Tsuneonella mangrovi: one gene and its partner. The protein of the gene in region 1 interacts with the protein of each later gene in a pairwise test. Links are inferred from orthologs where the notes say so. Each region holds a gene or a part of one and is shown in the gene's direction. Other genes may lie near its edges.

What was found. The genes of interacting proteins can lie anywhere in the genome.
Region 2: the proteins of rpsB (region 1) and CJO11_RS07840 interact in binary tests that used the Escherichia coli proteins (3 or more experiments, as listed by UniProt). The link is inferred for Tsuneonella mangrovi from one-to-one orthologs.

Annotation. Positions count from the first base shown.
Region 1 is NZ_CP022889.1:1,182,448-1,187,512, reverse strand. What follows is about bases 1,446-4,422. They hold rpsB (30S ribosomal protein S2), read left to right. Parts: upstream 1,446-2,544; coding sequence 2,545-3,300; downstream 3,301-4,422. Other genes in these bases: tsf (translation elongation factor Ts), read left to right, coding at 3,392-4,318; CJO11_RS05885 (hypothetical protein), read right to left, coding at 1,912-2,190; CJO11_RS05890 (CDP-alcohol phosphatidyltransferase family protein), read left to right, coding at 1,446-1,949. In the rest of the region: CJO11_RS05900 (beta-ketoacyl-ACP synthase III), read left to right, coding at 1-316; CJO11_RS05895 (phosphatidylserine decarboxylase), read left to right, coding at 379-1,128; more of CJO11_RS05890, read left to right, coding at 1,128-1,445; pyrH (UMP kinase), read left to right, coding at 4,471-5,065. UniProt on the Escherichia coli protein: Required for ribosomal protein bS1 (rpsA) to bind to the 30S subunit.
Region 2 is NZ_CP022889.1:1,596,538-1,601,375, reverse strand. The notes cover bases 1,285-4,034. They hold CJO11_RS07840 (RNA-binding S4 domain-containing protein), read left to right. Parts: upstream 1,285-2,378; coding sequence 2,379-2,690; downstream 2,691-4,034. Other genes in these bases: CJO11_RS07825 (head GIN domain-containing protein), read left to right, coding at 3,968-4,034; CJO11_RS07830 (CarD family transcriptional regulator), read left to right, coding at 3,301-3,834; fdxA (ferredoxin FdxA), read left to right, coding at 2,687-3,025; CJO11_RS07845 (helicase-related protein), read left to right, coding at 1,285-2,367. Also shown: more of CJO11_RS07845, read left to right, coding at 1-1,284; more of CJO11_RS07825, read left to right, coding at 4,035-4,786; CJO11_RS07820 (HTD2 family dehydratase), read right to left, coding at 4,824-4,838. UniProt on the Escherichia coli protein: Involved in the recycling of free 50S ribosomal subunits that still carry a nascent chain. Binds RNA more specifically than DNA. Binds with very high affinity to the free 50S ribosomal subunit. Does not bind it when it is part of the 70S ribosome.

The DNA of each region.
Region 1 (5,065 bases):
GGTGCCGATGGTCGCGGCGATGATCGTCGAGGAAGCGGAAAGGCTGGGGATCGATCCGCAAACGCTGCGCCGGTTGTGGCTCCACCAGGCCAACGCAGGGATGAACCGGCTGATCGCGCAGCGGGTGCTGGGTCACGAGGCCAGCGCGGACGAAAGCCCGACTGTGCTCGACACTTATGCCAACACTTCGAGCGCAGGCTCGATCATCGCGTTCCATAAGCACAGCGCCGACCTGGTGGCTGGCGATGCCGGGCTGATCTGCAGTTTCGGTGCCGGGTATTCGGCGGGTACGGTGTTCGTGCGCAAGGTTGCCTGAAGCGCCTTCGAGCGGGTCGGTTTCGCTTGTGAGCCGCGCGGCGGAACCCTAAGGACCGGGGCATGGCCGGAGAAATACTCGACAACCACGGGCGGGGCGACGCGGGCTGGCAATGGCCGGCGATCCACCCCGAAGGACGCAAGTTCGCCCTCATTACCGCCGCCGCGAGCCTGGTGACCGCGCTGCTTGCGTGGGAAACGATCGCCTGGCCGCTTGGCTTCCTCACGCTCGGTGTGCTCGCCTTTTTCCGCGATCCGGAACGGGTGGTACCGCAGGGCGACAAGCTGATCGTCTCGCCGGCCGATGGTATGGTGTCGCTGATTTCGGAAGTCGAACTGCCCGCCGAACTCGTCGAGGATGACGGCAGCGGTGCGCCTGGCCTTCCGCCCGGGCCGGTTACCCGGATCTCGATATTCATGAGCGTGTTCGACGTGCACATCAATCGCGCGCCGATCGGCGGCACGGTGCAGCGGGTGGTGTATATTCCCGGCAAGTTCATGAACGCCGATCTCGACAAGGCGAGCGAAGAGAACGAGCGCCAGCACCTGCTGATCGAACGACCCGATGGGCTGGCGATCGGCTTCACCCAGATCGCCGGGCTGGTCGCGCGGCGGATCGTGCCGTTCGTCAAACCGGGCGACATGATTGCGGTGGGCCAGCGGATCGGGCTGATCCGCTTCGGCAGCCGGGTCGATGTCTACCTGCCCGCCGGGACCGCACCGCGCGTGGTGCTCGGCCAGACCGTTATTGCCGGTGAAACCGTGCTGGCCGAAGTCGGCACCCAGCTGATGATCGAGGGCGTCAGCCAGTAATGGGCGACGACCGTCCGCGGATCGGCCCCAAGGCCGCCGAAGACGAAGTCCCGCTTGGGCCAGCGGGGCGAACGCGCGGATTGAGCCTGCGGGCCGTAGTGCCCAACGCGATCACCGCAGCGGCGTTGTGCTCTGGACTTACCGGGATCCGATTTGCGATTGCCGGGATGTGGCACGAAGCGATTCTCGCGGTCCTGCTCGCCGGACTGCTCGACGGGATCGACGGGCGGATCGCGCGGCTGCTCAAGGCGCAGTCGCGGTTCGGGGCCGAGCTCGATAGCCTCGCCGATTCATTGAGCTTCGGGATGGCGCCCGCCTTGATCCTGTTCCTGTGGTCGCTTCAGGACTTGCCGCGGCTCGGTTGGTTCGCCAGCCTGGCGTTTGCAATCTGCTGCGCGCTGCGCCTCGCACGGTTCAATGCGATGATCGACGTCGACGAGCAACCGCACAAGTCGGCCGGGTTCTTGACCGGGGTGCCTGCGCCGGTCGGGGCGGGGCTGGCGTTCCTGCCGGTTTACCTGTGGATCGCGACAGGGCGCGACGAGTTTCGCGAGCCGGTTGCCGTCGCGCTGTGGCTGTCGGCAATCGCGGTGCTGATGATCTCGAACATGGCGACGTTCAGCTGGACTTCGTTGCGTCCGCGCCGCAACGTGCGGCTCGAGCTGATCGCGGTGATCGGGATGCTGTGCGGCGCGCTGCTGATGGAGCCGTGGTGGACGCTGATCGTAATCTGCGCGGGCTACCTTGCGCTGATGCCACTATCGATCGTTCGCTATGCGCGGATCAAGCGGCAACGCGCTGCCCCAGCACAGGCGCACTAGCCGGACGGCGAGATGCGCGACCTGCATGGCCGGGGACCCGACGCAGTTCGGGAATTCGGCTGCAGCCGGTTTCCACTCCGCTCTCAAAGCGCACCATGATCTCGTACACCGAATCGAGTCGCGCGAGATCCGCCTGCAAGCTGCGCCATGCGTTGCGTCCCCGCACGAACCCGTCGGTCAGGACTGCCAACGCCGCAATCGCGACGGCGGCGAACAGGAACGGGATCGATGCTGCGATCATGAAACTCTATCCTTCAAGGTCCGTAAGGCTGTGGACAACCAGTGGACAACGTGGTGATAATCACTCTCCGCCCGACTGGTTCCCCTGATTCGGTCGGTAAGGAACTTATGTTCTCTTTTTGTTCCGCTTGTCAAGCGGATTTTGCGGCATATTGCGTGTCCCCCGCGATGAATTGAGGCTGGATTTTCGCTTCCCCCAACGCTAAGGGCGCGCCGTTCGCGGGACTTCGATGGCCTTCCGGCCCTCGGAAACTCGGGTCCAAATCCACATGGAAGGCACTGACAACCGGTGCCCGCAGCGGGGTCTCCGCACGGGTTCCAGCTTTCCAGAGGCACAACCGGAAAGGAAATACCTATGGCGGCTCCTGTCGTCACCATGCAGCAATTGATCGAGGCCGGTGCACACTTCGGCCACCAGACCCACCGCTGGAACCCGCGGATGAAGCCGTACATCTTCGGCGCCCGCAACGGTGTTCATATCATCGACCTGTCGCAGACCGTGCCGCTGATGGCGCGCGCGCTCGAATTCGTGCAGGACACCGTCCGCAGCGGCGGCAAGGTTCTGTTCGTTGGTACCAAGCGCCAGGCGCAGGAGCCGATCGCACAGGCCGCCCGCGCTTCGGGACAGCACTTCGTCAACCACCGCTGGCTGGGCGGGATGCTCACCAACTGGAAGACGATCTCGCAGTCGATCAAGCGCCTCAAGACGCTCGAAGAGCAGCTCTCGGGCGACACGATGGGCCTGACCAAGAAGGAAATCCTCCAGCTCACGCGCGAACGCGACAAGCTCGAGCTTTCGCTCGGCGGCATCCGCGACATGGGCGGCATCCCTGACGTGATGATCGTGATCGACGCCAACAAGGAAGACCTCGCGATCAAGGAAGCCGGCGTGCTCGGCATCCCGGTGGTCGCAGTGCTCGACAGCAACGTCGACCCGAGCGGCATCGCTTTCCCGATCCCGGGCAACGACGACGCCAGCCGCGCTGTGCGCCTTTACTGCGATGCCTTCGCTGAGGCCGCGACCAAGGGCCAGGGCGCCGCGGTGGCCGATTCGGGTGCCGATATCGGCGCGATGGACGAGCCCCCGGCGGAAGCCGCCGCCGAAGCGTAACACGCGCTTCCTAACGCGACTTCACGGTGCCGGGCGGACAGCAGTCCTGCCCGGTGCCCGCATTTCAATTTGACCAGAAGGAATACGAACAATGGCTGCATTTACTGCCGCTGACGTGAAGGCCCTGCGCGAGAAGACCGGCGCGGGCATGATGGACGCCAAGAAGGCGCTCGAAGAGGCCAACGGCGACATCGAAGCCGCCGTCGACGCGCTGCGCGCCAAGGGTCTCGCCACCGCCGCCAAGAAGTCCAGCCGCACCGCGGCCGAAGGCCTCGTGGGTGTCGCGGTTGAAGGCACCAAGGGCGTTGCCGTCGAAGTGAACTCGGAAACCGACTTCGTCGCCAAGAACGACAAGTTCCAGGATTTCGTGCGCAAGACCACCGCGGTCGCGCTCGGCCTCGCGGCTGACGACATCGACGCGCTCAAGGCCGCTGCTTATCCCGATGGCGGCACCGTGGCGGACAAGCTGACCGACAATGTCGCCACCATCGGCGAGAACCAGCAGGTTCGCCGGATGAAGTCGGTCGCAGTGTCGAGCGGCGTCGTCGTGCCCTACATGCACAACGCCGCCGGTGACGGCCTCGGCAAGATCGGCGTGCTCGTCGCGCTCGAAAGCGATGCCCCGGCCAACGTACTCGAGCCGCTCGGCAAGCAGCTGGCGATGCACATCGCCGCCGCGTTCCCGCAGGCGCTCGACGCCGATAGCCTCGATGCCGACACGATCGAGCGCGAGCGCAAGATCGCTGCCGAAAAGGCTGCCGAAAGCGGCAAGCCCGCGGAAGTGCAGGCCAAGATGGTCGAAGGCGCGGTGAAGAAGTTCGCCAAGGAAAACGCGCTGCTCAGCCAGGTCTTCGTGATGGACAACAAGACCCCGGTGGCCGACGTGATCGCCAAGGCCGGCAAGGATGCCGGCGCAGCGATCGTGCTGAAGGACTACGTCCGCTTCCAGCTCGGCGAAGGCATCGAGAAGGAAGAAAGCGACTTCGCTGCCGAGGTTGCTGCCGCCGTCGCCGGCTGATCGCACTCGCCGATACGAAACAAGCGGTCGCCGGACTAAGCGTTCGGTGACCGTTTTCGTGTGAAGTGCCGAGTGCCTTCGCCCTTGCCGCAAAGGGCCTTCACCCTATAAGGGCGCGCGATTACCCGATAGTTGCGCGAGACACTTCTTCCATGGCTCTCCCTCAGTTCAAACGCGTCCTGCTCAAGCTTTCGGGCGAGGTGCTGATGGGGGACCAGCAGTTCGGGATCGATCCTTCGTTCGTGATGGAGCTTGCCAAGGAAGTGAAGGCGGCCAAGGACACCGGGCTGGAAATCTGCTTGGTGATCGGCGGCGGCAACATCTTCCGCGGGATGGCAGGTGCAGCGCAGGGCATGGACCGCGCGCAGGCCGATTACATGGGAATGCTCGCCACGGTGATGAACGCGCTGGCAATGCAGAGCGCGCTCGAACAAGTCGGCGTGCCGACCCGCGTGCAGTCGGCGATCCAGATGGACCAGGTGTGCGAACCGGTGATCCGCCGCCGTGCAGAGCGCCATCTCGAGAAGGGCCGCGTGGTGATCTTCGCTGCCGGTGTCGGCGCGCCCTATTTCACCACCGATTCGGGCGCTGCGCTGCGTGCCGCCGAAATGCGCTGCGACGCGCTGCTCAAGGGCACCAGCGTCGATGGCGTGTATGACAGCGATCCCAAGAAGAACGCGAGTGCCAAACGGTTCGACACGGTCGGCTACGGCAAGGTGCTGGCCGATAATCTCAAAGTAATGGACG
Region 2 (4,838 bases), 410 kb from region 1 along the record:
GATGCGCGTTACTTCCTGTGTACGGCGGAGGCGATGCCGCGCGGCGGAGGCGGCCCAAACGGGCCGCTGGCATTTGTTGCGCTCGACGAGGCCCAGCTCGCCGCCGACCGGGAGCGCGGGCACGTGTTTACCGATCACCTGCTCAATACGCGGGGGCGCGAAGAAACCATGCTGCTTGGCGCATCGACGCTCGAGCCGATAGTGCGCGCACTGGTGCCCAAGGCGGAGATCGTCACAAGGCCGCGGTTCTCCACGCTCACGCATATTAGCCCGCGCAAGCTGAGCCGCTTGCCGCCGCGCAGCGCGATCGTCGCATTTTCGGCCGAACAGGTCTACGCCGTGGCCGAAATGCTGCGCCGGTTTCGCGGCGGGGCGGCAGTGGTGATGGGCGCGCTCAGCCCGGAAACCCGCAACAAGCAGGTCGCGCTGTTCCAGTCGGGCGAGGTTGATTACATCGTTGCCACCGACGCAATCGGCATGGGTCTCAACCTCGATGTCACGCATGTCGCTTTCGCGGGCCTCACCAAGTTCGACGGACAGCGCCAACGGCGGTTGATCGCTGCCGAGATGGCGCAGATCGCCGGACGCGCTGGGCGTCATCACCGCGACGGCACGTTCGGCACGCTTGCCGGGCAAGGACAAAGCCCGGAATTTACCGAGGAAGAGGTCTATGCGATCGAAGAGCATCGCTTCGCGCCGCTGACGAAGCTGTTCTGGCGCGAGCCCGAACCGCGCTACGATTCGATTGCGACTCTGATCGAGGACCTCGAAGCGGTCCCGCCCGAACCCGAACTGGTTCGCGCGCCCGAAGCGACCGACCTCGCGGTACTCAAGCGACTGGCCGAGGATGGTTCGGTCAATGACGTCAAGGTACCCGGGCAGGTGCGGCGGTTGTGGGAAGCCTGCCGCCTGCCCGATTTCCGCCAGCACGGGCCGGAAACCCATGCCCGCTTCGTCGCGCGCTTGTGGCGGGACCTGCGCGGGGGCTACCTCGGCGCGGACTTCGTCGCGGCGCGGATCGCCGATCTCGACCGGACGCAGGGCGACATCGACACGCTCCAGGGGCGGATTGCGGCGATCCGCAGCTGGGCCTACATCTGCCAGCGGCCCGACTGGGTGCTGGCGCGCGACGAGATGGCGGCGCGCGCCCGTTCGGTCGAAGCGCGTTTGTCCGATGCACTCCATGCACGGTTGACAGAACGCTTCGTCAACCGGAGGACGGCGATCCTGATGAAGAACCTCGGACAAGATCCCGCGCTATTGCCGGTCACGCTCGCCGAAGACGGTACGGTTGCGGTCGAAGAGGAGCCTATCGGGCGCGTCGAGGGTTTTCGCTTCGTGGTCGATCACCGTGCCAATCATGCGGACCACCGCTTGCTGCTGTCGGCAGCTGAAAAGGCCTTGCCGCGTTTGCTCGGCGAGCGCGCACAGGCGCTGGCCGCAGGCGGCTTTGCAGGCGTTACGCTTGATGAAGGCGCGGTGCGCTGGAACGGCAGCGACATTGCTCACCTCGAACCGGCCCAACTGGCGACGAGTCCGCGGATCGTACCGACGCGTGAAGTTACGGCGTTGAGCGAACCGGAGAAGGGCGCATTCATGGCCGCGCTGAATGCATGGGTGGCGGCGCAACTTGCTCCGCTCGAACCGCTGGCCAAGCTTGAGGCGGCATCGCGCGATCCGGCTGCCGGGAGTGAAGCGCGCGCACTCCTGCTCAACCTGATCGACGGGCATGGCTATGCCACCCGCGAGCGGACCGGGATCGAGCACCTGCCGCGCGAATCGCGCCCGTTCCTGCGCAAGCTTGGCGTGGTGTTCGGCGCGCTAGACGTGTTTGCGCCTGCGCTTCTCAAACCCGCTGCACGGGCCGCGTTCCACGCCAGCGGGGCGGACCGCAGGGCGCTCGAGGAAGCGATGCGCTCGGTTATACCCGGCGGGAGACGCTTGCCGGCGGGCTATCGCCCGGCGGGCGAACAGGCGGTGCGGGTTGATGTCGCCGAAAAGTTACTCCGCACTGCGCACGAGACGCGGGCGAAAGCAGCGAGGAGGTACTTCGTACTCGATCCGGCGCTGGCGATCTCGACCGGGCTGACCGAGGACAGCTGGAAGCGGCTGATGGGAGCTGCCGGGTTCAAGTGGCAGTCAGGGCGCAAACTGGCCGAGGGCGCGCTCGGGCCGCCCGCGCCAGATCGCTGGTCGTGGCACCCCGGCGCGAACCGAAACGCGGGGTCCTCGTGGGATGGCAGCAAGGCAAAGGCGGGGAAGCCTACCGGGAATCGCCCCAAGGGACCGAGGCGCGAAAAGCCCGCACCGGCTGTGCCCAGGCCCGGTAATGCGTTCGCCGCGCTGGCGGACCTGATCGGCAAGTAGCCCTCGCGGCGATGCGGATCGACAAGCTCCTGTGGCAGCTGCGGTTCGTCAAGACGCGAGGCATTGCCCAAGCGCTTGTCGCAAGAGGGCACATTCGCCGCAACGGGCAGCGCGTGCAGCGCGCCAGCGCGGACGTGGAACCGGGCGATACGCTGACATTGCCGCTGCCCGGCGGGGTGCAGGTGGTCGCGATCGACACGCTTCCGACGCGCCGTGGTCCGGCCACCGAAGCGCAAAGCTGTTATCGGGTGCTTGACCCGACGCAGCAAAGCGGGATAGCGCGAAAAACAGTCACATTGCCTGAGAGGGGCCAGCATCCATGACCTACGTCGTCACCGACGCGTGCATCAAGTGCAAGTACACCGACTGCGTCGAGGTTTGCCCGGTCGATTGTTTCTACGAAGGCGAAACGATGCTAGTGATCAACCCCAGCGAATGCATCGATTGCGGCGTGTGCGAGCCCGAGTGCCCCGCCGAAGCGATCCTGCCCGATACCGAGGACGGGCTCGAGCAGTGGCTGGAGATCAACACCAAGTATTCGGCCGAATGGCCCAACATCACCGGCCAGAAAGAGCCGCCCGCCGATGCCGACGATCACAAGGGCGAAGAGGGTAAGTTCGAGAAGTATTTCTCGCCCGAACCCGGCGAAGGCGACTGATCTTTCGCAGCCTGGTTATCCGGCCTTAACCACGCAAGTCCTGCAATTCCGCCCTGCAATCGCGCCGGGGTGGAAATTTTGTTGCGAATGTGTTATATAATCGATCAAGTCGCCGGTTCTAATCGATTCTCCGGCGGTTTGACGAGTGCAGGAAAGGCGCGAGCGAACAAGCGAACAGGCAGAAAACCTATCCGGCCGAGCGTTGATCGCCCGGTCGAAAGAGGACGACTGACCGGTTCACCCCGCTCTCCCGCGCCGCGACGAAAGGAATTTTGATGGCAAGCCAGGCCCCCGCCTTCGACGTTGGCGATTACGTGGTCTATCCCAAACACGGCGTCGGCCGTGTGATCGAACTGCAGAGCGAGGAAATCGCCGGGATGCAGCTCGAACTCTACGTGCTCCGGTTCGAAAAGGAGAAAATGACTCTCCGAGTTCCGGTGAACAAGGTCGAATCGATCGGCATGCGCAAGCTGTCGAGCGACAAGACGCTCAAGGAAGCGATGGAAACGCTCAAGGGCAAGCCCAAGGTCAAGCGGACGATGTGGAGCCGCCGTGCGCAGGAATACGAAGCGAAGATCAACTCGGGAGAGATCGTGCTGATCGCCGAAGTGACCCGCGACCTGTTCCGTCCGGACGACCAGCCCGAGCAGTCGTATTCGGAGCGTCAGATCTTTGAAGCGGCCTCGAGCCGCCTCGCGCGTGAACTCGCGGCGATGGAAAAGACCGATGAGCCGACCGCGCTCGAAAAGATCCTCGACGTGCTGCGCGAACATGCGCCGCAGTATTACGAGAACGCCGAAGACGCCTGATCGACGAACGTCGAACCGGCATCGACAGGGGCCGCCTGAAAGGGCGGCCCCTTTGCTTTGCACGGTTGCGAATGGGTCATTGCTGTATTAGATCGGCAATACGGGACTCAGGCAACTGAACAGGGCTTGAAAGATGCTTCACAAGATTCTCAAGGGCGTTGCGCCCATCGCCGCGCTGGCACTGGCGTTCGGCGTTTCCGGCTGCGACAGCCACATTTCGATCAATGGCGAGGAGGGCGTGCCGCTTTCCGAACTGAAGATCGACGGCAAGGCTCCGCACGAGGTCGTGCTGGCCGGACCCGACACGGTGATCGTCAACAAGGGTGACAAGCTGACGATCAAGACCAGCGGCGATCAGGATGCGATCGACGCGCTGCGCTTCACGCTCGATGACGATTCGCTCGGCGTTATGCGCAAGAAGGGCAATTGGAAGGATGGCGGCAAAGCGACCGTGACGGTCACGCTGCCGGCGCTCGACAAGCTGGTCGTCGCCGGATCGGGCACGATCGAAGCCGACGCGCTTTCGGGTAAGGTCGAAGCGACGATAGCCGGTAGCGGCACCGCCAAGGCCAAGACCGTTACGGCAGATTCGCTCGAAGTCACGATTGCCGGATCAGGCAAGTTCGAAGCTGCCGGCACTGCCAAGTCGCTCGACCTCAATGTACTCGGCTCAGGCGCGTCCGACATGGCCGGGCTCAAGGTCGACAGCGCGGAAATCAACGTTGCCGGTTCGGGCAGCGCATCGTTCGCCAGCGACGGCAAGGTCAAGGCCAACATCATGGGTTCGGGCGATGTGACCGTGGCGGGCAATGCCACCTGCACCGTCTCGTCGATGGGTTCGGGCAAGTTGCACTGCACCGGCGGCACTACCGAAACGAGCGACGATGCGCCTCCGGCGCCCCCCGCTCCCCCGGCACCTCCTGCACCTCCTTCACCGCCCAGCGACGACTGATAGGAAGCAATCGGGGGCTTGATTGCCCCCGATCAGCTCAGGCGCGGGTAGC